DNA from 4 places in the Mesorhizobium sp. USDA 3734 genome. Region 1 is predicted to be linked to each of the others. Evidence: riboswitches for the same ligand, from Rfam matches in the RefSeq annotation. Region 1 holds a riboswitch; each other region holds the start of a gene.
The links. Region 1 has a riboswitch for cobalamin ahead of ACZ89F_RS11175 (DUF1636 family protein). Riboswitches for the same ligand answer to the same signal wherever they lie in the genome.

Region 1 (7,137 bases):
TGTGGATCATCTCGACCGCGCAGCAGGCGAGACCGAAGGTCATGAACATCAGCGAGCCGCTGCGCGCCCAGGTGATGAGCGCCTCGGTCGAGGTGACGAGAAAGCCCTTGTCGGCCAGCTCATTGTTGATCTCGAGGAAGAAGGGATCGTCCTCCCCCACCGGCCTGCCGGTGTTGGGATCGATGATACCTTTGGGCTTCGGCGCGACGAGGGTGCCTGAACTGTCGTTCAATCCCATTCCAGCGCTCCTTTTTTCCATTCATAAGCAAAGCCGATGGTCAGCACCGCCAGGAAGACCATCATCGACCAGAAGCCGAGCATGCCGATCTTCGAGAACGACACCGCCCACGGAAACAGGAAGGCCACTTCCAGGTCGAAGATGATGAACAGGATCGACACCAGGTAGAATCGGATGTCGAATTTCATGCGGGCATCATCGAACGAGTTGAAACCGCACTCGTAGGCGGAAAGCTTTTCGGGATCGGGATTGCGGTAGGCCACCAGGAAGGGTGCGGCCAGCAGCGCCAGGCCGACAACCAGCGCCACGCCTATGAACAGGACGATGGGCAGGTATGAGCTCAAGAGTGCGTTCATGCTCGGCTTTCCGTTGGCGCCAATCCACTTTGATTACAGCACCGGACCCTAATGCGGAAGCGTGACAGTTTAACCGCTGAACCGTTTTAAGGGCCTATGCTGCAACGCGGCGAGGGTTAGCGCAGCACTTCCAGCGAAGCAAGTCAAACCTTGTTCAAAACACTGACCTGGACGGCATATCCGGGGAAACTGGTCCGATCCGCTCTTGTTTGATTTCCTTCGCTTTTTACTCCACTTTTCTCTCCTGACATGGTTGCCGCCAAAACCCTGCTAGCATGGCCCGGAATCATCCATCCGACCCTCGGTCAAAACACTTCAAAGTGATGCCTGCATGAAGGAAAAGATCTCGCTCCCCATGGCCCGGCGCATTGCGCTTGCCGCCCAGGGGTTCCTCGATCCCCGCCCGACCGGCACGCCGGACCGCCGGCATTTTGCCCGCACGCTCTCCCGCACCGGCCTGTTGCAGATCGATTCCGTCAGTGCGGTGGTGCGCGCTCATTATATGCCGCTCTATTCACGCCTAGGCCCCTACCCGCTCGCCTTGCTCGACAACGCGGCCATGACGCGCAAGCGCACGGTGTTCGAATATTGGGCGCACGAGGCCTCCTTCCTGCCGGTCGAGACCTACCCGCTGATGCGCTGGCGCATGCAGCGCGCCGAGCGCGGTGACGAGATGTATCTGGGGCTGGCCAAATGGGGCCGCGAACACGCCGCCTATATCGAAGAGATCTACCGCCAGGTCGCCGAGCGCGGCCCGATCGCCGCTTCCGCGCTGGAAGGCCAGAAAGGTTCGGGCGGCTGGTGGGGCTGGAGCCATGCCAAGCATGCCTTCGAATGGCTGTTCTGGGCCGGGCGCATCACCACGGCGCACCGGCGCGGCTTCGAACGCTTCTATGACCTGCCTGAACGCGTGTTGCCGCAGGCGATCCTCGATCTGCCGGTGCCTGCGGCCGAGGACGCGCACCGCGAATTGCTGCGCATTTCCGCCCGCGCCCACGGCGTGGCGACATCAGGCGATTTGCGCGACTATTTCCGCCTGTCGCCGGCCGATATGAAAGGCCGACTGGAGGAACTGGTCGAAACAGGCGAACTGCTGCCGGTGCGCGTCGAAGGCTGGGACAAGCCGGCTTATCTTCATAAAGACGCCCGTCTGCCACGCAAGGTCGAGGCCCGCGCCCTGCTGGCGCCGTTCGATCCGGTCGTCTTCGAACGCTCGCGCACCGAGCGCCTGTTCGATTTCCACTACCGCATCGAGATCTATACCCCTGCCGACAAGCGGCAATATGGCTACTACGTCCTGCCCTTCCTGCTCGGCGACAGGATCGTCGCGCGCGTCGACCTCAAGGCAGACCGCCCGGCAAGCGTGCTGCGGGTCCATGCGGCCTATGCCGAGTCTGGCGCGCCGCCTGAAACCGCCGCTCAGCTGTTCGAGGAATTGAAGCAGATGCAGGGCTGGCTCGGCCTCGAACGCATCGAAGCGACGCCCGCCGGTGATTTGGGTCCGGCGCTGGCCGACCTGACCGTGTCGTAAGCTCGCGTTGACACCGCTGCCCGCAAAAGCCTAAATCCGTTCCAGACGGTCTCTTCTCTTCAACGAGAGGAGCCAAGAGGGAATGCGGTGCGGGACAAAATCCCAAATCCGCGGCTGTCCCCGCAACTGTAAGCGAAGAGCCAAGGCCGAAAGCCACTGGGAGTTCCCGGGAAGGCGGCTACCAAGGCGATGACCCGCGAGCCAGGAGACCTGCCGTCTGCGACTGTAGAATCCGATCGCCCGGCGGGTTTCCGGGCAAGGAGCCCGATTTTTGGACCACGACAGCAGTTTTTCGGCTGGCACAGCGGATATATCGTCCGGCCATGATGATGCCTTGGCCGGCGTCACCGTCATCGTCTGCGCCTCCTGCCGCGACGAGACAGGCTCCGACGCCCATCCCCGCGCCGGCGAATTGCTGGCGGACGACACGCGCCGCGCTGCATCTGGCGAAGACATCCGCATCCGCAGCGTCGAATGCCTTGGCAATTGCAAGCGGCGCCTGAGTGCCGCCATCCTGCGCGACGGTTGCTGGAGCTATGTCTTCGGCGACCTGACCGCGACCAGCGGCGCCGACCTCGTCACCGGCGCCAAACTCTTCGCCACCTCGACCGATGGCCTGATTCCGTGGCGCGGCCGACCCGATAGCCTGAAGCGTGGCCTCGTTGCCCGCATCCCTCCCCTCGACATGCTGAAGGACTGACCATGACCGCCTCCGTATCCCGTGTTCCCTGCACCGTCGTCACCGGCTTCCTCGGCGCCGGCAAGACGACGCTGGTCCGCCATCTGCTGGAAAACGCCGGTGGCAAGCGTATTGCCATCATCGTCAACGAATTCGGCGACATCGGCATCGATGGCGAGATCCTGAAGGGCTGCGGCATCGACACCTGCCCGGAGGAAAACATCGTCGAACTGGCCAATGGCTGCATCTGCTGCACCGTCGCCGACGACTTCGTCCCGGCGCTTGACCAGATACTCGCGCTGACGCCGAGGGTCGACCACATTCTGATCGAGACCTCGGGCCTGGCTCTGCCCAAGCCGCTGGTCCAGGCTTTCCAGTGGCCGAGCGTGAAAAGCCGGGTGACCGTCGACGGCGTCATCGCTGTGGTCGACGGCCCGGCATTGGCCGAGGGCCGCGTCGCCAACGACATGGACGCCTTGCAGGCGCAGCGCGCTGAGGACGAGACGCTTGATCACGACGACCCGGTGGAAGAAGTGTTCGAGGACCAGATTGCCTGCGCTGACCTGATCATCCTGTCGAAGAGCGACCTGATGGACGCCGCTGGCACCGCTCGCGCCAACGCCATCATCAACGAACACTCCGCCCGCGCGGTTAAGATCGTGCCGACGTCGCATGGCAAGGTCGATCCCTCCGTGTTGCTCGGGCTCGGTCTGGCCGTCGAGGACGACATCGAGAACCGCAAGTCCCATCATGACGGCGCCTTCGACCATGAGCATGACGACTTCGACACCTTCATCGTCGACATTGCCTCGATCGCCAATCCCGATGATCTGGCAAAACGCGTCGCCACCGTCGCCGAAGAAGAAAATGTGCTGCGCGTGAAAGGCTTCGTCGAGGTCGGCGGCAAGCCGATGCGGCTCTTGCTGCAGGCGGTCGGGCCGCGCGTCAACCATTACTATGACCGCGCCTGGACGGCGCAGGACGACCGCCGCTCGCGCCTCGTCGTCATCGGCCTGAAGGGGCTGAACCGCCCGGCGATCGAGCGTATACTCGCCGGCTGATTTCGGACACGGGTCGCGATGCACATCCTCACCACGACATCCGCCTCGCTCGACGACCTCGCCGAGCCGGTCGATCTGCGGCAGACGCCGGCGGATATCGTGGCCCTGTCCTTCACCGACAGCGACCTCGCCGGACTGGCGGCGGCGTGGAAGGCCGATGCCGCCCGCCTGCCCTCGATGCGGCTGGCCGCCCTGCGCGACCTGCGCCACCCCATGTCCGTCGACCTCTGGATCGACAGTGTCGCCCGCCACGCCAAAATCATCCTCGTGCGCATCCTCGGCGGCTACGACTGGTGGCGCTACGGCTGCGACCAGCTCGCCTCGACCGCCCGAGAGCGCGGCATAAAACTGGCGCTGCTGCCCGGCGAGAGCCATGACGAGGATCTGCGCCTGATCGAAGCCTCGACATTGCCGCGCGAGGAGTTGGACGGCCTGCTCGACTATTTCCGCGAGGGCGGCCCGGCGAATATGAATGCGCTGGTGCGGAGGTTGGCGCGGCTGACGGGACAGGATGCGGCCGTCGAAGAGCCGGTCGCTGTGCCGAAAGCCGGTTACTACGACCCCGGCCGCGGCGTCGTCCCCCTCCCCCTCGAGGGGAGGGTCCGGCCGCAGGCCGGGGGTGGGGTCCCCTCCGAAGTGCGCCGGCTTGAAGAGACGTCGAGTCCGGTCGTACCGACCCCACCCGGCCCTGCGGGCCACCCTCCCCTCGAGGGGGAGGGAAAGGTCGTGCCGATCCTGTTCTACCGCTCGATGCTGCTCGCCGCTGATGTCGCGCCCATCGATGCCGTGTTTGAGGCGCTTCGCCAGCGCAGCATCACCCCGGTCCCCATCTTCGTCTCCAGCCTGAAGGACCCGGCGTCGCTCGCCTTCGTGCAAACAGCGCTAGCCGCGCTGAAACCCGCCGCCATCATCACCGCGACCGCCTTCGCGTCCGGCGCCGAACCCGGCGTCGAAACCCTGTTCGACCGCGCCGGCGTACCTGTCTTCCAGGTCATTGTCGCCACCACCCGCCGCGACATCTGGGAGAACAACCAGCGCGGCCTGGCGCCCGCCGACCTTGCCATGCATGTCGTGCTGCCCGAACTCGACGGCCGCATCCTCGCCGGCGCCATTTCCTTCAAGGGTGAGAGCGAGACCGATCCCGCACTTGGCCACCGCGCCTTAGCCAACCGGCCGGAGCCGGATCGTGTCGCGCAGGTGGCGGACCGCGTCGCGGCGTTCATCCGTCTGCAGGAGACGCCGCGCGCCGAGCGCAAGCTGGCCATCCTGATCCCCGATTATCCCAGCGCCCCCGGCCGCACCGGCTACGCCGTGGGCTTGGATGTCCCGTCCAGCGTGCTGGCCATACTGCAGGACCTCAGGGAACAGGGCTATGGCGTTGAGGGCATTCCGGAGACGCCGCGTGGGTTGCTGGATGCGTTGGAACGGGGCGGGCATGGCTTGGCCTTGAGGGATTATGTGGAGTTCTCGAAGGCACTCCCATCTGCGGCAATTGCTGCCGTAGATGCAGCTTGGAAGACTGAATATGAGGTAGGTTTGTGCGAGGCACCCCCCTCTGTCCTGCCGGACATCTCCCCCGCAAGGGGGGAGATTGGCAGTTTCAACGCCAGGACCACTCTTGCAAAGTTGGAGATTGGCGAAGGCAGAGATGAGAGCGCAATCTCCCCCCTTGCGGGGGAGATGTCCGGCAGGACAGAGGGGGGTGTTCAAGCGCCGACCTCGGCCCACTTCCCCTTCCGCGCCGTGACCTTCGGCAACATCACCGTAGCACTCGCCCCCGATCGCGGCCGCTCCGCCGACCGCCGCGCCGACTACCACGACCCGACGCTACCGCCGCGCCATGCGCTGATCGCCTTTGGCCTGTGGCTGCGCAAATCGCTCGGCGTCCACGCGCTGGTCCATGTCGGCGCCCATGGCACGCTGGAGTGGCTGCCGGGCAAGACGGTAGCGCTGTCGGAAAACTGCTTTCCCGAGATCGTCACCGGTCCCCTGCCCGTCATCTATCCCTTCATCGTCTCCAACCCAGGCGAAGCGGCGCAGGCCAAGCGGCGCATCGCCGCCGTCACCCTTGGCCATCTGCCACCGCCCCTGACCGGCGCCGGGTTGGATGAGGATCAGCACAAGCTCGAGCGGCTGGTCGACGAATATGCCCAGGCCGACGGGCTCGACCGTCGCCGCCGCGACCGCCTGGCCAAGCTGATCGTCGACACCGCGCAAAAAACCGGCCTCGCCACCGAAGCCGGCGTCGCCAGGACCGACGCTCCGGACGAAGCGCTGCGCCGCATCGACGCCTGGCTCTGCGACCTCAAGGACTTCGCCATCAAGGACGGGCTGCATATCTATGGCCGCGCCCCCGAGGACGAGCCCGACGCCATGCGCCGCCAAAGTGCCGAAGGCGAGAAGACGGCGCTGCTCGCCGCGCTCGATGGCCGCCACGTCAAGGCAGGGCCGGCCGGCGCGCCCGCGCGCGGCCGCTCCGACGTTCTGCCCACCGGCCGCAATTTGTTCACGTCGGACCCGCGCACCATGCCGACGCCGACCGCCTATGATCTGGGCAAGGCAGCAGCGGAGGAAGTCGTGCGCGGCTACATGCAGTCGCATGGCGACTGGCCGCGCTCGCTGGTCATCGATCTCTGGGGCTCGGCATCGCTGCGCACCGGCGGCGAGGAGATCGCGCAAGGCCTGGCGTTGATGGGCTGCCGGCCGCAATGGGATTCGGCGACTGGCCGTATCACCGGCATCGAAGTGCTGCCGCCGGCCACGCTTGGCCGCCCACGCGTCGATGTCACCTGGCGCATATCAGGCCTGTTCCGCGACATGTTCCCGACCCAGATCGCGCTGATCGATGCTGCCGCCAACGCCGTTGCCGCCCGCGACGAGGACGATTCGGAAAACCCGCTCGCGGCCAAAACCCGCGCTGACGGCAAGATCAGCCCACGTATTTTCGGCACCTCGCCCGGCACCTATGGCGCCGGCGTCGAGGACCTTTTGTCCTCCGGTGACTGGGCGGCGCGTGAAGAGATCGGCCGCGCCTATCTCGACGCCACATCGCATGCCTATGGCGGCGCCGGGGGCGAAGGCATCTCGGCCCCCGGCGCCTTCGAAACCCGCATCGCCGAGGCTGATCTTCTCGTCCACACCGGCGACGATCCCGGCCGCGACATCCTCGAAGGCTCCGCCGATGTCGCCTTCATTGGCGGCTTTTCGGCCGCCCTTGCGGCGCTCGGCAGGAATGCCGACGTCATCGTGCTCGACACCACGGACCCGCAAAA
Region 2 (7,137 bases), 1.7 Mb from region 1:
GAAGCGAGCGTTCATGCCTTACGACCAGAAGAAAATCGTCGAAGCCCTGCGCGCTTTCGAACGCGGCGAGATCGTCGTCGTCATGGATGATGACGGGCGCGAGAACGAGGGCGACCTGATCGTCGCCGCCGTCCACTGCACGCCCGAAAAGATGGCCTTCATTGTTCGCCACACGTCCGGCATCGTCTGCACGCCGATGCCGCGCGAAGAAGCCAAGCGGCTTAACCTTGCGCCGATGGTCGCCGACAACGACTCCGCCCATACCACTGCTTTCACCGTCAGCGTCGATTTCAAGCATGGCACCACCACCGGCATTTCGGCCGAGGACCGCACGCTGACGGTTCGCAATCTTGCCAACGGCAATGTCGGCGGCTCGGATTTCGTCCGGCCTGGCCACATCTTCCCGCTGATCGCGCGCGAAGGCGGCGTGCTGATGCGCTCAGGCCATACAGAGGCCGCGGTCGACCTGTGCAAGCTCGCCGGCCTGCCGCCGGTCGGCGTCATTTCCGAGCTGGTCAACGACGACGGCACCGTCAAGCGCGGCCCGCAGGTGCAGGCTTTCGCCGAGGAGCATGGCCTGAAGCAGGTTTCGGTGGCCGACCTCATCGCCTATCGGCAACGCAAGGAAACGCTGGTCGAACGCGTCGCGTGCTCCGAAATCGACACGCTCGGCGGCAAGGCGCAGGTCTTCACCTACACGCTGCCCTGGGACTCCATGCATCACGTCGCCATCGTCTTCGGCGACATCCGCGACGGCGAGGATGTGCCGGTGCGTCTGCATTCCGAGGATGTTGTGACCGACGTCTTCGGCACCAGCCACCGGCTCGACGGCATCATGAAGTCGATGGGTGAGCGCCGGCGCGGCGTCATCGTCTATCTCAGAGAAGGCTCTGTCGGCGTCGCCCATCAGGAGCGCAAGCGGCCGGCCAGCGGCGACCGCGAGGATCATGAAGAGGCGCGCCGCCGTGAAAATGAGTGGCGCGAGATCGGGCTCGGCGCGCAGATCCTCAAGGATCTCGGCATTTCGTCGATCAACCTGATCGCCTCGCGCGAACGCCACTATGTCGGCCTCGAAGGTTTTGGCATCCACATCGCCAAGACCGAGATTCTCTGAGCCGTTAACGCCCGGCTCGTTCGATACCGGGCGCTTCGTGGATCATTCCGCGGGAACGGCTGCTGCTTCGCATCCGTCCAATTCGCATTCGGGCGTGGCAAGGCTGCGCTGGCCAAGCAGCACCGTGGCCAGGGCAATGGTGCCTGACGCCACCGAGACCCAGAACCCGCTCTGGGCACCGAACGCATCGACCACCGCGCCGGCGGCAAACGAGCCGAGCGCCATGCCGATGCCGATGCCGGTCATGACCCAGGTGATGCCTTCGGTCAGCATCGCCTCCGGCACATGCCGCTCGATCAGGCCGAAAGCGGTGATGAAGGTCGGCGAGATCGCCACACCGCTGATGAACACGGTCACCGCCAGCAGTGGCACGGTGTCGGCGGTGAGCGGCAGCAGCGTGCCGAGCGCGACGAGGGCGACTGCGATGGCCAACTGGCGTTGCAGCGGCGCTTTCAGGCTGAGCGCGCCGACGACGAGGCCGAGCACGAACGATCCCAGCGCATAAACGCCGATGACAAAGCTGGCGGCGCCCGGCTGACCGAGTTCCTTGGTGATTGCCACCGTGCTCACTTCCGTCGTCGCGAAGGTCGCGCCGATGAAGATCAGGGCAAAGGTGATGATCTGAACCGGCCGCAGGCGGATTGCCGAGCCGCTCGAGACATGATTGACCGGCCGCACTTGCGGTTCGGTCGAACGCTGCAGGATAAAGGCTGCCGAGCCAAGGGCGAGGAATAGCGTGCTGACCAGGACACCAGCTTCCGGGAACAGGGCGGCACTCAGGCCCACCGACAGCGAGGCCCCGGCGATGTAGACCAGCTCGTCGGCCGCCGACTCGAAGGCGAAGGCGGTGTTCATCTGCGGCCGCCCGCGAAAAATCTCGGTCCAGCGCGCACGCACCATTGCCGGCATGCTGGGCATGGCGGCGGCCAGCAACGCCGACACGAACAACGTCCAAACCGGCCAGTCCTGATTGGCCGCCGCAATCAGGACGGCGAAAGCCAGCACGGAGATGATGGTGGTGGGCACCACGATCTGTGTCTGGCCCAGGCGGTCCACCAGTCTCGATATCTGCGGCGTGACGAAAGCGTTGGCCAGCGCGTATGTCGCGGAGACCGCACCCGCCAGCCAGTATTCGCCACGCGTCTGCGACAGCATCGCCACGATGCCGATTGGCGCCATGGCGATCGGCAGGCGCGCCATGAAGCCGGCGACGGCAAAGCCCTTGGCTCCGGGGGCACGAAAGATTTCCGAATAGGGATTTTGCATGGGTGGTTCCTCGACAAAGGACGATTCGACAATTACATACGAAGCGTATGATTGTTAAATAGAGCATACGCTGCGTATGTCAATTGGCATACGCAGCGTATGTGAATAGGTCCAGAAGCCATGCGCAGACCTCGCAGGGAAATGATCGCCGAGACGCGTGCCAAGCTGATTGCGGCAGCCCGCCATGCCTTCGGCACAACAGGCTATGCCGAAGCCTCGATGGATGATTTCACCGCCTCGGCCGGGCTGACGCGCGGCGCGCTCTATCATCATTTTGGCGACAAGAAGGGCCTGCTGCAGGCAGTCATCGCCGAAATCGACGGCGAGATGGCGGCGCGCGTGAACGAAGTGGCGGCGAGGGCACCGACCCGCTGGCAGCATTTCGTCGACGAATGCACAACCTATATCGAGATGGCGCTGGAGCCGGAAATCCAGCGCATCATGTTCCGCGATGGTCCGGCCGTCCTGGGGGATCCGGCACAATGGCCCAATGCCAATGCGTGCATCGCGTCAATGACCGGCCATCTGACGACGCTGCAGGAGGAGGGGGTTGTCGTCCCCAGCCTCGACCCCGAGACTGCCTCGCGGCTGATCAACGGTGCGAGCAGTCAGGCGGCGCAACGGATCGCCAATTCGAGCGACCCCGAAGCGACGTCGAAGAAGGTGGTGACGGCGTTCAAGCAACTGCTCGAAGGCCTGCTCAAAAGGCCGGGTCCGCAGCCGGACTGAAATCCCATCGGTGGCCCGGCGCCATGGCCGGCAATTGACAATCGCCGGGTTGGGTTCATCCTCTCCCACCATCTCTGAGGGGAGATTCGGGGCATGTGGGATTTCGATATCGGCAGGTCGGTGTCCATCATGATGCGGACCTGGCCGTTCATTGTCTTTCGCATGATCGTCTATTTCGGCATCACCCTGGCCTACATCATGGCGACCGGTACCGGCGCCTCCGTCGGCTATGGCGTTGGCCATATCTCCACCGATCCCGACGGGCCGCTGTCCTTTGCCTTGTGGGGCGGCGTGGTCGGCTTCGGTATCGTCTCGATCGCCGTCTACTGGATCCGCGAATACATCCTCTATGTCGTCAAGGCCGGCCACATCGCCGTCATGGTCCATCTGATCGACGGTCGTGACATTCCCGGTGGCCAGGGCCAGATCGCCTACGCCAAGGACATCGTGACCCAGCGTTTTGCAGAGGCCAACATCCTTTTCGTCGTCGACCAGCTGGTCAAGGGCGCCATCCGCGCCATCACCGGCCTGCTCGGCGGCATCGCGGCCTTCTTGCCGATTCCGGGCCTGAGCGGCCTGGTCTCCTTCATCAACACGGTGATCCGCCTGTCGCTGACCTATGTCGACGAGATCATCCTCGGCTACAACATCCGCATCAATTCGGCCTCGCCGTTCGAGACGGCGCGCCAAGGCGTCGTGCTCTATGCCCAGAACGGCAAGGTCATGGTCAAGAACGCCGTCTGGCTGGCGGTCATCATGTGGGGTGTGTCCTTCGTCATCTTCCTGCTGATGCTGGCGCCGGCCGGCGCCATTCTCTTCCTGATGCCCGGCCAACTCGCCGGCTGGGCCTTCGTGCTCGCCATTGTCTTCGCCTGGGCCTTCAAGGCGGCGTTCATCGAGCCTTTCGCCATCGCTTGCCTGATGCAGGTCTACTTCAAGACCATCGCGGGCCAGGTGCCTGATCCCGCCTGGGACGCCAGGCTGGCCGAGGCGTCGTCGAAGTTCAGAGAGCTCAAGGACAAGGCGCTGGCCTCCTTCGGCGGCTCGCGCTGGGGCACCGCCGGCGCGACACGCTGATCCGGCGCGGCATCGACGGCGTTGAGACGCGCCACGGTTGACTTCAGCGGCACCTCTCCCTGGCCGCAAAAGATCTCGCTCATGATCAGCTCCGGCAGCGGCAGCCGCCGTCCCCAGCCATGCGTTTCGAGATCCGGTTTTGGCGCGAACTCGGAAACACGGCCGACGCAGAGATAGGCGACCGGCGTGACATGCTCAGGAATCGACAGCAGGTTCTTCAGCGCCTGCGCCTCGATAATGCTGACCCAGCCGACACCGACCCCTTCGGCGCGCGCCGCCAGCCAGAAATTCTGCACCGCGCAGACCGTGCTGTAGAGGTCCATCTCGGGATTGTGCCAGCGCCCCAGCGGCGAGCCCTTCGAACGCTGCCGGTCGCAAGTGATGCAGATGTTGAGCGCGCTTTCGCAAATGCCTTCCAGCTTGAGCTTGCGGTACAGCGCCTGCCGCTCTTCCTCGATCTCCGGCAGTTCCTGTTCTCGCGCGGCCAGGAACAGGTCGCGCACTTTTTCCCGTCGTTCGGCTTCGCGAATGACGATGAAGTTCCACGGCTGCATGAAGCCGACCGATGGCGCGTGATGAGCGGCAAGCAGCAGCCGCGCCAGCACCTCATCGTCGAGCGCGGTGGGCAGGAAATGACTACGCACGTCACGACGTGTGAACATGGCGCGATAGACCGCATCGCGCGCATTCTGGTCAAATCCATCGTCAATCGCAGCGGTCATATGTTCCGGCATCGCTTGTTCCCTTGCGATTGTCGATGTCATCCGCCTGACCATGCGGATGACGATGCCTGCCAGGCCGGTCTTCTGGCTCGGGATCAACCCGCGTCCGGTGCCTTCCCGTCATCGACAGTGGCATTTACCGGCGCGGTCCCCCTCACAGCGTTGGGCACGCCACGGAGTTCAACCGTGTTCCCGATTCTCCCGCTTGCGGCGGGCACCAGGCAGTACCATGGACCTTACGCCGAAGCGCTGAAGACGCCAATGCCCGCAGCGACACGAATGGACGCAGGCGTGATTTTCCCCAGTCATCGGCCGCCCGTGCATGGCCTTTGTCGATCCGGGTCACTAGATTAGGACGATGACCACCCGTCTCTACACCCATCCGATCTTTCTCGAGCACCTCACGCCGCCCGGCCATCCCGAGCGGCCGGACCGCTTGCGCGCCATCGAGCGCGTGCTCGACGACGAGGCGTTTGCCGGGCTCGATCGTATCCAGGCGCCGGAAGGCGACGAGGCCACCATCCTTTACGCGCATCCAGCCGATTTCGTCGCCCGCGTGCGCGCCGCCATTCCCGACGAGGGGATCGCCCGCATCGACGCCGACACGTCAGTCAGTCCGAAGAGCTGGCAGGCGGCGATCACCGCGATCGGTGCCGCCAACGCCGCCGTCGACGACGTCTTTTCGGGCCGCGCCGACAATGTCTTCGTCGCCGCCCGGCCGCCCGGCCACCATGCCGAAAAGACCACGGCCATGGGTTTCTGCCTGTTCAACACGGCGGCGATCGCGGCACGGTATGCGCAGAAGAAACATGGTGTCGAGCGCGTTGCCGTCGTCGACTGGGACGTGCATCACGGCAACGGCACGCAGGATATTTTCTGGGACGATTCGTCGGTGCTCTATTGCTCGACGCATCAGATGCCGCTTTATCCCGGCACCGGTGCGAAGGGCGAAACCGGCGCCGGCAACATCGTCAACGCGCCGCTGGCGCCGCAGACCGGCAGCGAGGTCTTTCGCGATGCCTTCCTGTCGCGCGTCCTGCCGGCGCTCGACAATTTCGCGCCCGACCTGATCATCATTTCGGCCGGGTTCGACGCACACCATCGCGATCCGCTGGCCGAGATCAACCTGACCGAGGACGATTTCGACTGGGCGACCGGCCAGTTGATGCAGCGCGCCGCGCGCCACAGCGGCAACCGGCTCGTCAGCCTGCTCGAGGGTGGCTACGATCTGCAAGGTTTGGCATTTTCGGTCGCTGCCCATGTCGGGCGGCTGATGAAAGGATGAATGATGGCTGGTGAGACCAACGAAGACGTCAAGGCGATGAGCTTCGAACAGGCACTCGACGCGCTGGAGAAGATCGTCGATGATCTGGAGCGCGGCGATGTGCCGCTCGACCAGTCGATCAGGATCTATGAGCGCGGCGAGGCACTGAAGGCGCATTGCGACCGACTGCTGAAGGCCGCCGAGGACAAGGTCGAGAAGATCAGGCTGTCGCGTGACGGCAAGCCGGTTGGAACGGAGCCGCTCGACGCGGACTGAGGCGCGGTCCTGTCCCACCGACTTTTGGACACGATCATGATTGAGGATGAATTCGTCCCGATTGAAAGCGCTCCAGGACAAGAGGAGATACGGAAGCGATGTGCAGAAACATCAAGACCCTGTTCAATTTTGACCCGCCCGCAACCAACGACGAAGTGCGCGACGCAGCACTTCAGTTTGTCCGCAAGCTGAGCGGAACGACGCGGCCCTCAAAGCAGAACCAGCATGCCTTCGACCACGCCGTCGAGGCCATCGCCGCCTCTGCGCGCGAACTGCTCGATTCCTTGGAAACCCATCAGCATCCGCGCAATCGCGAAGAGGTGGCGGCCAAACTACGGGCAAAGGCGGCGATCCGCTTTGCCTGACGCGACCAAGCGGGCATTGCCCGCTGACAAGGAGATCTCGTGAGCTTCTTCCCCGGAAACGACCCGCAGGCCGGCGATGCCTTCGCCAGCGACCAGATCGAATTGATGGTCATCCCCAACGCCAAGGACATTGGCGGTTTTCAGGTGCGCCGCGCCCTGCCGACCGCCAAAAGGCGGCTGGTCGGGCCTTTCATCTTCTTCGACCGCATGGGCCCGGCGATCCTGCGCGCCGGCCAGGCGCTGGATGTCCGTCCCCATCCGCATATCGGTCTGTCGACGGTCACCTATCTGTTCGACGGCAAGATCCGACATCGCGATTCGCTT
Region 3 (7,137 bases), 3.9 Mb from region 1:
CCGCCGGTGCGCTCGATGAGGTCTCGCGCAAAGATCCCGGCTGACAGGTGGATCCCTCGCACGGTGATGGAGTGGCTGTCGGCGGCCGGTTCCAGCGTCTCGCCATCTATCTTGTCCACCAGCGTCATGCGCGAATAGGTCAGGTCGAGGCCGGGATCCTCTTCGAAGCAGGCGAGATCCGCCGTGAAGCGCCCCATCGGGGAGATGTCGTCCGAATCGAGAAACGACACCAGGCGAGTCTGCGGCAGCAACTGTTTCAGCCCGGCATTGCGCGCCTTGGTGACGCCCATGTTGGATTGCCGGAACAGTCGGATGCAGGGGGTCTCGCGCATCACCGAGCGCACGGCCTCCACTGAGCCGTCGGTCGAGCCGTCATCGATGACGATGATGTCTAGATCGGCGGCGTCGCGCTGCCGCACCAGCGAGCGCAATGCCGAAGCGACATAGCGCTCGCGATTGTAGACAGGCATTATCACGCTCAGTTTCACGAAGCGCCCCGCGCGAGAAAATCTTCGATCATGCCGGCTATCTCCTGTGGCTGCGTACCCAGTGACAGACGGTAGCATGGCAGCAGGCGGGTCAGGTCGCTGAAGAAGCGAAAGCCGCTTTCCCGCTCGCCCGGCATCTGCGCTATGCCGGACGGCGCCAGGGCGATCATGGCATCCCTGCGCGACACCGGCACGATCGAACTTGTCCCGCCACCGCTGATATGTGGCACCACCAGCGCAACGATGTCCAGAGTTTCAGGTATCGGCCGAGGCGCAATATCGCCAATGTGAAAAGCATGCTTGCCTTGCCAGTTGAGCGGACCATGAGCCGGCAGGCGGCGCTCCAGCCCAAGCCGCGCAAACCCCTGGGGATCCTGCTTGAGCGTCGAAAACAGCGGGCGGGCACTCACACCGTTGGCGAGGTCGATCAGCACATAGTCGTCGCCGACGCTGTCCAGGCCGTTGAGGAGGCCGGCAGCGACGGTCCCGGATTTCCCGGCGCCGCCCGCGCCGGCCAGCAGCACGCCCTTGCCATTGGCGCCGAGCGTGCCGGCATGGGCAAGCCGCATGCCGCGCGCCGCATACTCCCAATGCAGGAAAGCCCGCAGCGGCGCTCCCGGCTCCCACGGTGGAAAGGCGTCGGCCGAGGCCATCAATTGCACGCCAACGCGACGTTGCGGATCGTAGAACTGCCAGAAGTCGAGGTCGTGAAAATGGTGGCCACGCAATCCAGCCTCGGCGAGCCGCTTGGCAAAGCCGTGCTCGGTGAAATGCGCGTCGCCCCACTTGGCCGGCTCGGGGATGCCGGGGATGCCTGGATGAGCAATGAAAATGCGGCAACGGGACGGTTCCGCTTGATCATCCCTGCTCTCGACAAAAGCACTGCCGAGCGCATCCGCCAGCACGCCGGGGCCGAGATGCACGGTAAGCTCCAGCCCGGGCAGGCGGATCTTGCGCGCGACCGGATTGTCGGCGGACGCGCGCCCAGCGGCGGCGATGAGATATCGGGCATAATCCGGCAAGGTTTCGAGAGTGACGCGCGACATGGCCAGCTCCAGCGCCCTTCTATCGCGATGCAACCGGCGCTCGTCAGGATGCCTGCTTGACCGCCGGCCAGCCAACCGGTTCCTCGACTTCATGGATAGGATCCACGACGATCAGGTCCGCCAGGTCGTCGTGAACGCTCACGGTGAGCGGCTCGCTCGTGGTGGCAAGCTCGGCAAGCAGTTCGCCGGGCAGCGGCCGCGGCGGCTCATCCAGGCGAACCAGCAGTCCCAGCTCGAGCAATTGTGATACGAAGCCTTCGAGTTCAGCCTGGTCAATCGTCGAGGCGCCAGCGGTCAGCCCGATCAAAGCCTGGGCATCGACGCCGGACGATAGCGCCTGCCAGATCCTGCTGCCCGAATCGGAAAATCCGAAATACTTCCCGTTCGAAAGATCGAGCACGACGGCTTCGCCGTCGAAGGATTCAAAGACAATGTCCTTGCTCGAAATTGCGTAGACATCGGTATGACGCATTGCTTTTGGCCCCCGCAGCTGCGCGAGCAATCGTCGGTCGGCGCGGTCGCTCAGCTTATAAGGCCTGTAAACACTCGATTCTTTCTTGGCAAGCCAGCGTGCACCGGCGGCTCCAAGCGGATCACGCCTCGATTTCGAGGGCCGAAAGCGGTTTTGAGCAACAGGCGAGGATAAAACCGTCGTCGATTTCGTGATCGAGGATGCCGCCATTGTGGCTCATCTCGACGTCGCCCGCGACCTTCCTAACCTTGCAGGTGCCGCACAGGCCGAACTCGCATGCGGCGGGAATCCGCACGCCCGAGGCCCGTGCCGTCTGCAGCACGGTCTGGCCGGCGACGCATTCGGCGTCGACATCCGAAAGCGCGAAACGGATCGGCGTCGCGGCTTCGACGACAATGGCGGCACCGTTTTCAGTCGGCGCGGTGAACGGCGCCGGGATTTCTTCCACGACAGGCGCCGCAAAGCTCTCCTGATGGTATTTCGTCATGTCGAAGCCGGCGGAGTCCAGCATGCCGCGCACGGCGCGCATGAAGGGATCGGGGCCGCAGCAGAAGATTTCGCGCTCACGGAAATCGGGCGCCAGCAGCGGCAGCCGGATCGCATCGATGCGACCCATATGGCCGAACCAGCCCTCGCGGCTCGACCGTTCCTCGATCATGAAGCCGAGCGACAGGCCGGGCATGCGGCTGCCGAGCAGTTCGAGTTCCTTGCGGAAAATGATCTCCTCCGGGCGGCGCGCGCAGTTGACGAAACCGACATCGGTCCATGGCGCACAGTCATTCAGCCAGCGCAGCATCGACATCATCGGCGTCACGCCGGAGCCTGCCGAAATGAACAGATACTTGGCCGCCGGGTGGCTGTGCAGCGAAAAATCGCCGGTCGGCCCGTAGGCCTTGACGTGCGAGCCCGGCGTGAGATGGTCGAACATCCAGCGCGTGCCTGCACTGCCCGCTTGCGCCTTCACCGTCACCGCGATCGAGAACGGCCGCGACGGCGAGGACGACAGCGTATAGGTGCGCATCAGCGGCCCGTCTGATGTCGGCAGTTCAAGCGTCACGAACTGGCCCGGCTTGTAGCGAAACCAGGTCTGGTTGTCGGAGCGGAAGGTGAAGGTCTTGACGTCAGGCGCTTCGTCGCTGACGCCGATCACTTCCAGCACCTGCAGCCTGTCGTTCCACGGCGTCATCTGGTCGAGATGGCGATAGAGGCCAAGATCCGTCATCGCATTCATCCTCTTGTCCCTTTGTTTTATGCTAGGCGACGCTGCGCAACGTCGGCCGGCCGCCCTCGGCAAGGCGCGGCCCGATGAACGACGCGTACCATTCGACGAACTGGATCACGCCACCCTCATGCAGCTCCGAATAGGGGCCGGGCTCATAAGCGGGCGACAGGATGCCGAAGGCGTTTTCCTCGACGATGCGGCGGTCCTGGTCGTTGGTCTCGGTCCAGACATGGGTGAGGTCTTCGATGGTGTAATCGACACCCTCGACCGCATCCTTGTGCACCAGCCACTTGGTCGTCACCGCCGTTTCCGTGGCGCTGATCGGCAGCACCCTGAACGTCACCGCGTGATCGATGAGGATGTGGTTCCATGTCGTCGGATAATGATAGTGCATCAAGGTGCCGATCCCTTCGGTGGAGACAGTGTCGGAGAGGTTCTTCTTCACCGCCAGCTTGCCGGTCATGGTGTAGCTGACGGCGTCGCGCAGCAGCGGCGCGCGGGTGGCGCGATACTGTCCGGCCGGATCGATGCGGAATTTGCTCGGCAGGCCTGATGCCTCGCATTTGGCCCAGTGCGCGACCATCTCGGGGTCGCTGTCGGCGCCGTTGACGCCGGTCACCGTCGGCGCCTCGGGGAAGGTCTTGCACAGCTCAGGGTGGTTGGCGACGCAGTGGTAGCACTCGCGGTTGTTCTCCCAGACCAGCTTCCAATTGCCTTTCTCGATAATCGTGCTCTCGAAGGCGATCTTTGCCTCGCGCAAACGGTGCGGCAAAAGATAGGGTTCGATCATCGCCCGCATCGGCGCGAAGTCAGCCGGCTCCTTGGCCAGGCAGATGAAGATGTAGCCGCCGACGCTCTCGCAGGCGACCGGCTTCAGGCTGAACTGGCTTTTGTCGAAACCGTCGGCCATCTGACGGGCAAACAGCAGGCGGCCGTCGAGTTCATAGGTCCACTGATGATAGGGACAGACGAGCTTTGCCGCCGTACCCTTCTCCGTGTTGCAGACGCGGCTGCCGCGATGTCGGCAGGAATTGTGGAAGGCGTTGATCTTGCCTTGCTGGTCACGGACAAGAACGACCGGATAGTCGCCGATCTGCACGGTGATGTAGCTGCCCGGCTTCGGCAGTTCGCAATCATGGCCGATGAACAGCCAGTCGCGATACCAGATCAGCTCCATGTCGAGCTTGAAATAGTCCGGATCGGTGTAGAAGGGCTGCTCTAGCGAAAAGCCTTGCCGGCGGCCGTTCAAGAGCCTCAGCATGTCGTTGCGAATATCCATGTCCTGTCCTCGCTTTAAGGACTGAACTGGTGGTGACGGAGGAAGGATTGGACGCAGGTCGGCAATGGGCCGGACACGCGCGATCCACCTCTTGACCGCCCACCGCGATCAGTCGAGTCTAGAAATCTCGGGCTGGTTTCCGGGCTCTGGAGTTGTCCTTGCGGACCATCGCGACACCTTCCCAGGCAGTTGCCCAGTGGTCTCCCGTTGCGACTTGAACTCCACCACCGTTGCGGGGGCAGCGCCGGATTCTGACCGGCTTCCCAATTCTCCGCCTCGTCGTCACGAAGCGGCACCTGAGATGGCATGATCTAACCACGATCGCGGGCGCGTCATCGGCATGAAAACGACATCGTATCCATGCGGCGCGACACGCATGCGAAACGTTCCGGTTGGCGATTGCGAAGCTGAAACCCTATCTCCGCGGCAGTCATTCCCTTCTGCAACTTCCCCGAAGCCGCCCCCTGATCGGGGTCAGAAAAGGTTAACAGTTTCGAAAAGTGACTATTAGCTCGCTCTAAAATCGAACCGAACGGTTCGTTTCTGTTGACAGTGCGTGCAGGACGGTGTGAACGCCGGCTCGAAAACCGCCTAAGCGGTGAATATTCGTGATGTAATAACTGTCTGATAAATAAAGAAAAAATTATCCCGTGGGGAGCCTGGGGCGCAATTTCAAGCGCCGGATTCATGGTCCACATGGAACAACTTCGTGATTGGAAAAGGCAGACCGGCCCTACCACATCGGGGCTGTCCGAACGACGCGATTTCCTCCCAAGACACGCCGCTAGACGGACGGGAAAAATACTGGAGTACATAAAATGAAAAAGATCATTCTCACTGCCGCCGCCCTTCTGGCCATTTCCGGCAGCGCCTTCGCTAATGGTAGCGACCACTATGGTTCGAACGCCCCGGCAGCCACTGCTGTCGACAGCTCGTACACCGCTTCGATCAAGAAGTCGGAACCGGCTGCTCAGACGCCTGCTCAGGGTAGCGACCGTAACCTCTTCGGCAACCACTAACAGCCGAATCACCAGTTGACGGCGGGTTCGCCCGCCGCCCTGGCGAAATCCAAAAATTCAGGAGACTTAAGATGAAGAAGATTATTCTTGCTACCGCCGCCGTTCTGGCCATCTCGGGTAGCGCTTTCGCCGGCAGCGACAACTTTGGTTCCAATGGCGCCAACCAGCCTGCCGTCACCTCGGTTGACAGCTCGTATACGGCTTCGGTCCAGCAGAAGTCGGCTCCGGCTGAGAAGCAGCCCGTCGTTCAGGGCAGCGACCGCAACCTCTTCGGCAACAACTAACAGCGGATTCGCAGTTGACGGTGGGTCTGCCCGCCGTCCTGGCGAAATCCAGAAAATTCAGGAGACTAAAATGAACAAGATCCTTATTGCTGCCGCCGCCGTTCTGGCCATCTCGGGCAGCGCTTTCGCCGGCAGTGACAACTTTGGCTCCAATGGCGCCAACCAGCCCGCAGCCGCGGTGGACCAGTCGTACACGGCCTCCACCAAGACGTCGGAACCGGTTGCCCAGACGCCCGCTCAGGGCAGCGACCGCAACCTCTTCGGCCACTAACAGCCAACTCCACGCGGACGGCGGGTCTGTCCCGCCGCCCTGGAGAGGCTTGAAAAATTCAGGAGACTAAAATGAACAAGATCCTCATTGCTGCCGCCACCGTTCTGGCCATCACCGGCAGTGCCTTCGCCGGCAGCGACAACTTTGGCTCCAACAACGCCAACCAGCCTGCCGTCACTTCGGTTGACACCGCGCACACGAGCTCGATCCGCAACAGCGGTGGCCTCGTCGAGAAGCTGCTCAATTCGTCGGGTGACGTACAGAAGTCCGCCCCTCAGGGCAGTGACCGGAATCTCTTCGGCCACTAACACCCGAAGCCGATCTTCAGAAAAAGAGCGGCGGGCCAAGCCCGCCGCTCTTTTTTACGTCCAAGACGTGGTCCTGCCTCAGGCCGCCTTTGCTTCCGGCTTTTGCAGCGCGAAGGAATGTCCGTCCGCATCGAAGATATGCAAGTCCTCGCCATTGGCGCTGAGCCGCAATGTCGAGCCGCGCTTGACCTCGACATTGCCGGGCAGCTTGGTCACCAGCGGCAGATCGGCGCGGCCGATGTCGATATAGACCAGCTGGACCTCGCCGAGCTGCTCGACATAGTCGACCGTTCCCTCGAACAGATAGTCAGCACCGCTGGCGATGATCAGGTCTTCCGGCCGTACGCCGAAACTCACCGCGGTACCCTTTGCCGAAGCCGGCGTCGTGATCGGCACGGTTGCCTTGCGCCCGCCGACATGGCTGACGACGGTCGGATTTCCGGTCTTGTCGATGGTCGCTGGCAGGATGTTCATGGCCGGCGAGCCGATGAACTGGGCGACGAACAGATTGCCGGGCTTCTTGTAGAGATCCATCGGCGTGCCGACCTGCTCGATATGGCCGTCCTTGAGCACCACGATGCGATCGGCCAGCGTCATCGCCTCGACCTGGTCGTGGGTGACGTAGATCATGGTGGTGTTGGGCATCGATTCCTTGAGCTTGGCGATCTCGATGCGGGTGGCGACGCGAAGTGCGGCGTCAAGGTTCGACAGCGGCTCGTCGAACAGGAACACTTTCGGATTGCGCACG
Region 4 (7,137 bases), 1.2 Mb from region 1:
GGCGCGGATTTTCCGGTTGGAACCACGACCGTCGCCTTCACCGCCACCGACAAGCAGGGCAATTCCAGTTCCGGGTCGTTCACCGTGACAGTGCAAGACCATGAGGGGCCGGTGGTAACCGCGCCCGCTAACATCAGTGTCGCTACCGATCCCGGCAAGAGCTACGCGGTGGTAACCTACAGCGGCGTTTCGGTGCACGATGCCGTCGATCCAGCGCCAACGGTAACGCAGATCGCAGGCCTTGCATCCGGCGCCAGCTTCCCGGTCGGCACGACAACTCTGACATTCCGCGCAACCGATAACTCCGGTAATTCCAATACGGCAACTTTTACAGTAACGGTCATCGACGGCGAGGCGCCCGAAGTGACGGTGCCCGCCAACATCAGTGTCGGCACCGATCCGGGCAAGGCGACGGCCAATGTCACCTACGCCGTGTCGGCCACCGACGTGGTCGACAGTACGGTGACGCCGCAACTGGTTGCGGGCTTGGCCTCCGGCAGTGATTTTCCGGTGGGCGTCACGACAGTGACCTACCAGGCGACCGACAACCAGGGCAACGCCAGCGATCCAAAGTCCTTTACCGTCACGGTTACCGACAATGGAGCGCCTGCGCTGAGCGTACCCGGCAACATCAGCGTTTCCACCGATGCCGGAAAGGCAACGGCCAAGGTGACCTACGACGTATCGGCGACCGATCTGGTCGACGGCGCCGTTGAGCCGGAACTCGTCGCTGGCCTTGCTTCCGGCAGCGACTTCCCCGTGGGCACCACGACGGTGACCTGGAAAGCCGTGGACAAGCAAGGCAACGCCAGCGCCGAACAGTCGTTCACCGTCACCGTCGCCGATGGCGAGCCGCCTGTGCTGACCGTGCCCGCCAACATCAGCATCGCCGTCGCCTATGGCGAGACCGCCAGCACGGCGACCTGGACCGCACCGACGGCGACCGACAACGCACCTGGTGTCACGATAAGCCAGACTACGGGCCTCGCCTCCGGCGCCAACTTTCCGCTGGGCACGACGACCAACACCTTCCAGGCCACCGATGCCGCCGGCAACACCGCCACCGCCTCGTTCACGGTGACTGTCAGCGCGACGCCGCCCGGCAACGTCACCTTCGTCGTCAATGCGCCGTCCGACGGCAGCTTCGGTTTCTCGTCGTCCGAACCGGGGCTGAATGTCGCCGTCAACAGCAGTGGCGGCCACGGCTCTTCCGGCGCCATCACGCTGGCGCCGGGCGCTTACAACTTCAGCTTCACGGTGCCGAACGGTACCGGCATAGCCTCGGCCCAGTGCTCCGACTCGGGCTCCACCATCAATGCCGGCAGCCACACCGGCACGCTGACGGTGGTTTCGGGCGGCGCGGTAAGCTGCACCATCTCGACCAGCGATTCCGCCGACAAGGCGGTGGCGCTGATCGGCTCGTTCCTCGAGGGCCGGGCCGATGTGATCATCAACAACCAGCCCGACATCGACCGCCGCATCGAGCGGCTGACCGGCGCCTATACCGGCAATGGCGGCATGACGGCCTTTGGCATGCCGATCGGCGGCAGCCAGTTGCCTGTCGGCCTGCAGATATCGGCCGATCGCACGACCTTCGCCTACAGCATGCAGCGAGCACAGGCCGCTGGCAGCGACGATGGCAGTCAGCAAGCTGACGCCAGTGATCGGCGAACTGGTGCCCGACAGATGATGGCCGCGCCGGGTGCGCAGCTGCCGCTCAGCGCATATGCGGCCTCGGGTCAGTTGCCGCCAGCCGGCGTGACCTTCCAGCACGCTTTCGGACCGACCGACGCCGCCGGCGCCACACCCGCTGCCGACCCGCAGGCGAGCGATCCGCTGGCCAGGCGCTTCGACGTCTGGACGGAAGGCACGATCGGCCGTTTCAACTCGGCCGGCGGTGACGGCAGCTTCGGCATCGCCCATAGCGGCGCCGACTATCTGCTGACCCCGAGCGTGCTGGTCGGCCTTGGCCTGCAGGTCGACTGGGTGGACCAGGATGGAAAAGACGGTGCCGCAGTCTCGGGCATCGGCTATCTCGTCGGTCCCTATGCGACGGTGCGGCTCTCCGACCATTTCTACCTCGACACGCGCGTCGGCTGGGGCCAATCGTTCAACCAGATCTCGCCGCTCGGCACCTTCGAGGACCGTTTCGACGGGAAACGCTGGCTGGCCACCGCGGCCTTGATCGGCAGCTTCGACATCGAGCGTTGGAGGATCAAGCCGGAGGCACGGGTGACGATGTTCGAGGAAAAGACAGACGCCTATGTCGATGGCCTCGGCATCGACGTGCCCTCGGTCGACGTGCGCACCGGCCAGTTCGCCTTCGGTCCCAACATCTCGACCACGCTGCAGCTGGAAGGCGGCCTGTTGCTGACGCCTTTCGTCGACCTGCAGGGCATCTGGACCTTCATGCAGGATAGCACCGCGACGGCCGCCACGGCGGCACCCGGACTGGCCGAGACTGGCCTGCGCGGGCGCGCCGAGACCGGATTTGAGCTGGCGGCCGGCAACGGCATGTCGGTCAACGCCTCGGCCTTCTATGACGGCCTCGGCAGTAGCAGCTACAGCGCCTGGGGTGGAAAGCTGGGCCTCAGCCACAAGTTCTGAGGCCGGACCACGCGCGCAAGATCGAACGCCGACAGCAATGTCGCCTGATCGACAAACCCTTGTCGCTGATAGATCGGCCTCGGCAGGGCTTTCGCTTGACAGCGTCAGGCGGCGTCTTCTAAAGCGTTATGTTATTACATAATGAGAGCGCGCTATGTCTGTTTCCCTGACACATGAGGGGCCCATCACTCCGTCCGAGAAATCCGTTGCGAAGCGATTGGGGGAAATCTACGCTGAGGCGGTGATGGTCCCCGAGTCGAAAGGCGAGGGGTGAAAAGGGAACACGGTGAGATCCCCAGGGATCGAGGCCGTGGCTGCCCCCGCAACTGTAAGCGGCGAGCAAAATCCGTGAATGCCACTGGCCGGCAAGGCTGGGAAGGCTGGATGGCGCAACGACCCGCGAGCCAGGAGACCTGCCATCACTGAGTTGACCGGACGGGGTGTGCCGGGAGGAAACGCGAATCTCGGTCTTGTCGGCCGGCTCGCCAGCTTCCTTCCGTCGCCAGTTTTGGAAAGTGACGGAAAGTTGGACAGCTCCATCCATCGCATCATCGTGTGCACGCTTTGCCGTGACCTTGTGACCGGGGTCAGGTCCGGGGAAGACCTTTGTGCTGACTTGCGCTCCCGGCTTGCGGCCCGGCACGAGCCGGCGGTGGCGCAGGGCTTCGCGGTCGAAGGCGTGGCCTGCATGGCAGGCTGCGCGCGGCCGCTGACGGTCGCCTTCCAGGCGCAAGGCAAGGCCGCCTATCTCTTCGGCTCCATCGACGCACGAGCCGATGTCGGCGACCTCGTGCGATTCGCCAAACTCTACGCGTCGCTCGCCGATGGCTGGTGCAGTTCCGGTCAGCGTCCGGCGGGACTGGCCGGCAAGACACTGGCCCGCATCCCCCGTTCGGGCAATCTGGCGGGCAGCAGCCGATGACCGTAGCGCTTCTCGAAGCACGTGACCTCTGCGTCGTGGCGAATGGGCGGGACCTGGTTCAGGCGGTCAGCCTGTCGGTGGCCGCTGGCGACCGCCTCGCCATCATTGGTCCCAACGGCGCCGGCAAGACGACGCTGCTGCGCATGCTGTCGGGCATGCTACGGCCAAGCTCCGGCGAGGTGAAGCTCTCCGGACGCCGGCTGGACAGGATTTCCGCTGCCGAACGGGCACTGAATATCGCCGTGGTCGGGCAGACCGATCAGCCCGATCCACGGCTGGCGGTGATCGACTATGTCGAGCTTGGCCGCGTCCCGCACGCCGGACTGCGGCGCAGGAGCGAGGAGCGCGACATTGTCGTCGATGCGCTGCGCCGGACCGGTCTGCTGCCGCTGCTCGGCCGCACCATTGGCTCGCTGTCGGGTGGCGAGCGCCAGCGCGCCCAACTGGCGCGCGCCATCGCCCAGCAGCCAAAGATCCTGTTCCTCGACGAGCCGACCAATCATCTCGACCCGCGCGCCCGCGGCGAACTGCTCGAACTCGTAGCCGGCTTCAGCATGACCGTGATCGCGGTGCTGCACGATCTGGCACTGGTCGCGCCGTTCGCCACCAGGGTGGCGGTGATGAACCATGCCCGTCTGCAAGCGCTCGCCGCGCCGCGCGAAGCGCTGACCCAACAACTGATCCGCGAGATTTTCGGCATCGATGTTCTGCGTCTGCGCCATCCGACCGAGGACCGCGAACTGACGGTGTTCGAGGTTCCGAACCGCGCCGGTAACAATTCTGATTGAAGCCAATCCCCATTCGACCCATTCAACAAAGGAGCAACACCCGTGAAACGCCTCGCTTTTTCGCTCGTCTTCTCGCTGCTGGCCTCGACAGCCCTGGCCTTCCCGGTCACCGTCGACAGCTGCGGCAAGCCGCTGACCTTCGACGCGCCGCCGAAGCGTGCCGTCATCCACGATCTCAACATGGCCGAGATGGCCTTCGCGCTGAAACTGCAGCCGTCGATCGTCGGCCTGACCGGCATCACCGGGTGGTACAAGGTCGGTCCCGAATTCAAGGCCGAGCAGGGTTCGATCCCGGAACTGGCGCCCAAATATCCGACGCTCGAAAACCTCGTCGCCGTCGAGCCCGATTTCTTTTTCGCCGGCTGGTATTACGGCATGAAGCCGGGCGGCGAGGTGACACCCGATACGCTTGCCCCGCATGGCATCAAGACGCTGGTGCTGACGGAAAGCTGCGTCCATCTCGACAAGGGCCGCCCCGCCGCCTCGATGGACCTGCTCTACGGCGACGTCGAAAAGCTGGGCAAGATCTTCGGCAAGGAGGCCGAGGCTGAAAAGCTCGTTTCGGGCTGGAAGACGCAGCTCGCCGACATTACCGCCAAGGTCGGCGACCGCAAGGGTACGCGGGTATTCCTCTATGATTCCGGCGAAGACAAGCCGTTTACCGCAGGCAAGTTCGCCATCCCCAGCGCTATGATATCAGCGGCCGGCGGCGACAACATCATGGCCGACATGGAAACCAGCTGGGGCAACACGGACTGGGAAACCGTGGCGTCGCGCAATCCGCAATTCCTCATCCTGCTCGATTACCAGGACGGTGGCGGCTACAAGAAGCTGCTCGATTTCCTGAAGGCGCATCCGGCGATGAAAGAAACCGACGCGGTCAAGAACGAGCGCTTCGTCGCGCTGCGCTATGCCGAGCTGACGCCTGGACCCGCCAATATCGAGGCGATCGGCAAGATTGCCAGGGCGATGCATCCGGAAGCGTTTTGAGCTTGCGCCATCCGGCATTCGCACTGGCCATGCTGGTGGGCGCGGCGGCTATCGCCGCTCTCGCTCTGCTGTCGATCGCCTATGGTTCGACGCTGATCCCGCTGACCGACGTCGTTGCCGCGCTTGGCCGTGCAATTGGCTTCAGTGGGCACGACGTGGCCGGGCCGGTCGGCAAGATCGTCGTCGACCTGCGGCTGCCGCGCACGATCCTGGCCATCTGCGTCGGCGCCGGGCTGGGCGTCGTCGGCGCGTTGCTGCAGACCGTGACCCGCAACGATCTTGCCGATCCGTTCCTGTTCGGCCTGTCGTCGGGAGCCGCCGCGGGTGCGGTTTCCGTCATCACGGTCTTCGGCGACAGTTTTGGCATCTGGACGTTGCCGGTCGCTGCCTTCACCGGCGGTATCCTGGCTGCCGGCGTCGTCCTGCTGCTGGTCGCGCGGGTGAGGGGGCAAGGCCCTGAGCGGCTGATCCTTGCCGGCCTTGCCGTTTCGTTCATGTTTACCGCCTTGACCAACTATCTGGTCTTTGCCGGCGACCAGCGCGCCGCCCACTCAGTGCTGTTCTGGACGATGGGCGGCCTTGGCCTGGCGCGCTGGGACAATATCTGGTTAGGCGCGCTAGGGGCGGGCACCATCCTGGCTTACGCGCTGTGGAACCACCGCCGGCTCGATGCTTTCCTGGCCGGCGAAAACGCCGCCGAAAGCCTTGGCGTGCCGGTGGCGCGCATGCGCAGGATGACCTTTCTCGTCGCGGCTTTCTCGACGGCGATTCTTGTCTCTGTCGCCGGCGTCATCGGCTTCGTCGGCCTGATGATCCCGCATCTGTCGCGACCGCTGGCGGGTCCACTGCATCTGCGCCTGGTTGCCAGCTGTGCCGTCTTCGGCGCGGTGCTTCTGCTGGCCAGCGATCTTCTGGCCCGAACGCTGCTGCCACCGCAGGAACTGCCGATCGGCATCATCACCAGCTCGGTCGGCGCGTTCTTCGTCGTCACCATGCTCATCCGCAACCGGCTGTGATTGCGGTCGGAAATGGCTTGCCTCAAATCGTCCAGAAATAGCGCACTATGTGAAAGAACACCGGGGCCGCGAAGACCAGGCTGTCGGTGCGGTCCATCATGCCGCCATGGCCTTCGATCAGATGGCCCCAGTCCTTGACGCCCTGGTCGCGCTTGATGGCCGAGGCGACCAGCCCGCCCAGAAATCCCATGGAGCAGGCGACGAAGGCCACGGCCGCTGCCTGCAGCGGCGAGAAGGGCGTGACGAACGACAACAGCGCGCCGAGCAGGCTCGCCGACACCAGCCCGCCGATCAGGCCTTCCCAGGTTTTCGAGGGCGAGACGTTCGGCGAAAAACGGTGTTTTCCAAACAGCTTGCCGAAGATGTACTGCAATACGTCGCTGCCTTGCACGACGATGATCAGGAAGGCGATCAGCAACAGGGTGCGGCCTTCGAAGCCCGGCACGTTGAGTGTCAGCAGGGCAGGGACATGGCTGACGCAATAGACCGAGATCATCACCGCCCATTGCTGCGCGGCGATGCGCTCGAGGAAGCGTTCGGTGTCGCCATGCAGCGCGGTGATGGCCGGCATCAGCAGGAAGCAGTAGACCGGAATGAAGATGACGAAGAGCCCGTACCAGGCGGTCCACACCAGCCAGTATTGAAACGGTATGATGATGCCGAACATGCCAAGCAGCACCCAATGGTCGCTGCGGCGCGTATGCGTCAGCGTCACGAATTCGCGCAGCGCGGCGAAGGAGATCAGCGCAAACAGGATGGTCATCCCGTAGCGGCCGAAGAAGAAGGCAACCGTCATCAGCGCCACCATCACCCA

Region 2: linked by a shared signal. The riboswitch ahead of bluB (5,6-dimethylbenzimidazole synthase) and the one ahead of ACZ89F_RS11175 (DUF1636 family protein) in region 1 are both predicted to bind cobalamin.
Region 3: linked by a shared signal. The riboswitch ahead of ACZ89F_RS30000 (aromatic ring-hydroxylating oxygenase subunit alpha) and the one ahead of ACZ89F_RS11175 (DUF1636 family protein) in region 1 are both predicted to bind cobalamin.
Region 4: linked by a shared signal. The riboswitch ahead of ACZ89F_RS17590 (DUF1636 family protein) and the one ahead of ACZ89F_RS11175 (DUF1636 family protein) in region 1 are both predicted to bind cobalamin.

What each region holds. Positions count from the first base shown of each region.
Region 1 covers NZ_JBWCCW010000001.1:2,339,499-2,346,635, reverse strand. Annotated here, with positions in the region: gene ACZ89F_RS11190 (NuoB/complex I 20 kDa subunit family protein) at 1-238, opposite strand, end outside; gene ACZ89F_RS11185 (NADH-quinone oxidoreductase subunit A) at 229-594, opposite strand; gene ACZ89F_RS11180 (winged helix-turn-helix domain-containing protein) at 926-2,125, shown strand; cobalamin riboswitch at 2,155-2,357, shown strand; gene ACZ89F_RS11175 (DUF1636 family protein) at 2,397-2,825, shown strand; gene cobW (cobalamin biosynthesis protein CobW) at 2,828-3,865, shown strand; gene ACZ89F_RS11165 (cobaltochelatase subunit CobN) at 3,884-7,137, shown strand, end outside.
Region 2 covers NZ_JBWCCW010000001.1:4,044,781-4,051,917, reverse strand. Annotated here, with positions in the region: gene ribB (3,4-dihydroxy-2-butanone-4-phosphate synthase) at 14-1,114, shown strand; gene ACZ89F_RS19860 (MFS transporter) at 1,157-2,380, opposite strand; gene ACZ89F_RS19855 (TetR/AcrR family transcriptional regulator) at 2,501-3,109, shown strand; gene ACZ89F_RS19850 (hypothetical protein) at 3,203-4,186, shown strand; partial or broken gene bluB (5,6-dimethylbenzimidazole synthase) at 4,291-4,908, opposite strand; cobalamin riboswitch at 4,966-5,145, opposite strand; gene ACZ89F_RS19840 (histone deacetylase family protein) at 5,267-6,193, shown strand; gene ACZ89F_RS19835 (exodeoxyribonuclease VII small subunit) at 6,197-6,448, shown strand; gene ACZ89F_RS19830 (DUF2277 domain-containing protein) at 6,547-6,813, shown strand; gene ACZ89F_RS19825 (pirin family protein) at 6,853-7,137, shown strand, end outside.
Region 3 covers NZ_JBWCCW010000001.1:6,287,588-6,294,724, reverse strand. Annotated here, with positions in the region: gene ACZ89F_RS30020 (glycosyltransferase family 2 protein) at 1-488, opposite strand, end outside; gene ACZ89F_RS30015 (serine kinase) at 485-1,534, opposite strand; gene ACZ89F_RS30010 (PqqD family peptide modification chaperone) at 1,578-2,036, opposite strand; gene ACZ89F_RS30005 (FAD-binding oxidoreductase) at 2,128-3,228, opposite strand; gene ACZ89F_RS30000 (aromatic ring-hydroxylating oxygenase subunit alpha) at 3,260-4,507, opposite strand; cobalamin riboswitch at 4,621-4,822, opposite strand; gene ACZ89F_RS29995 (DUF680 domain-containing protein) at 5,326-5,526, shown strand; gene ACZ89F_RS29990 (DUF680 domain-containing protein) at 5,598-5,810, shown strand; gene ACZ89F_RS29985 (DUF680 domain-containing protein) at 5,881-6,081, shown strand; gene ACZ89F_RS29980 (DUF680 domain-containing protein) at 6,153-6,389, shown strand; gene ACZ89F_RS29975 (ABC transporter ATP-binding protein) at 6,468-7,137, opposite strand, start outside.
Region 4 covers NZ_JBWCCW010000001.1:3,584,960-3,592,096, reverse strand. Annotated here, with positions in the region: gene ACZ89F_RS17595 (HYR domain-containing protein) at 1-2,607, shown strand, start outside; cobalamin riboswitch at 2,836-3,042, shown strand; gene ACZ89F_RS17590 (DUF1636 family protein) at 3,050-3,529, shown strand; gene ACZ89F_RS17585 (ABC transporter ATP-binding protein) at 3,526-4,317, shown strand; gene ACZ89F_RS17580 (ABC transporter substrate-binding protein) at 4,360-5,307, shown strand; gene ACZ89F_RS17575 (FecCD family ABC transporter permease) at 5,337-6,323, shown strand; gene ACZ89F_RS17570 (phosphatidate cytidylyltransferase) at 6,346-7,137, opposite strand, start outside.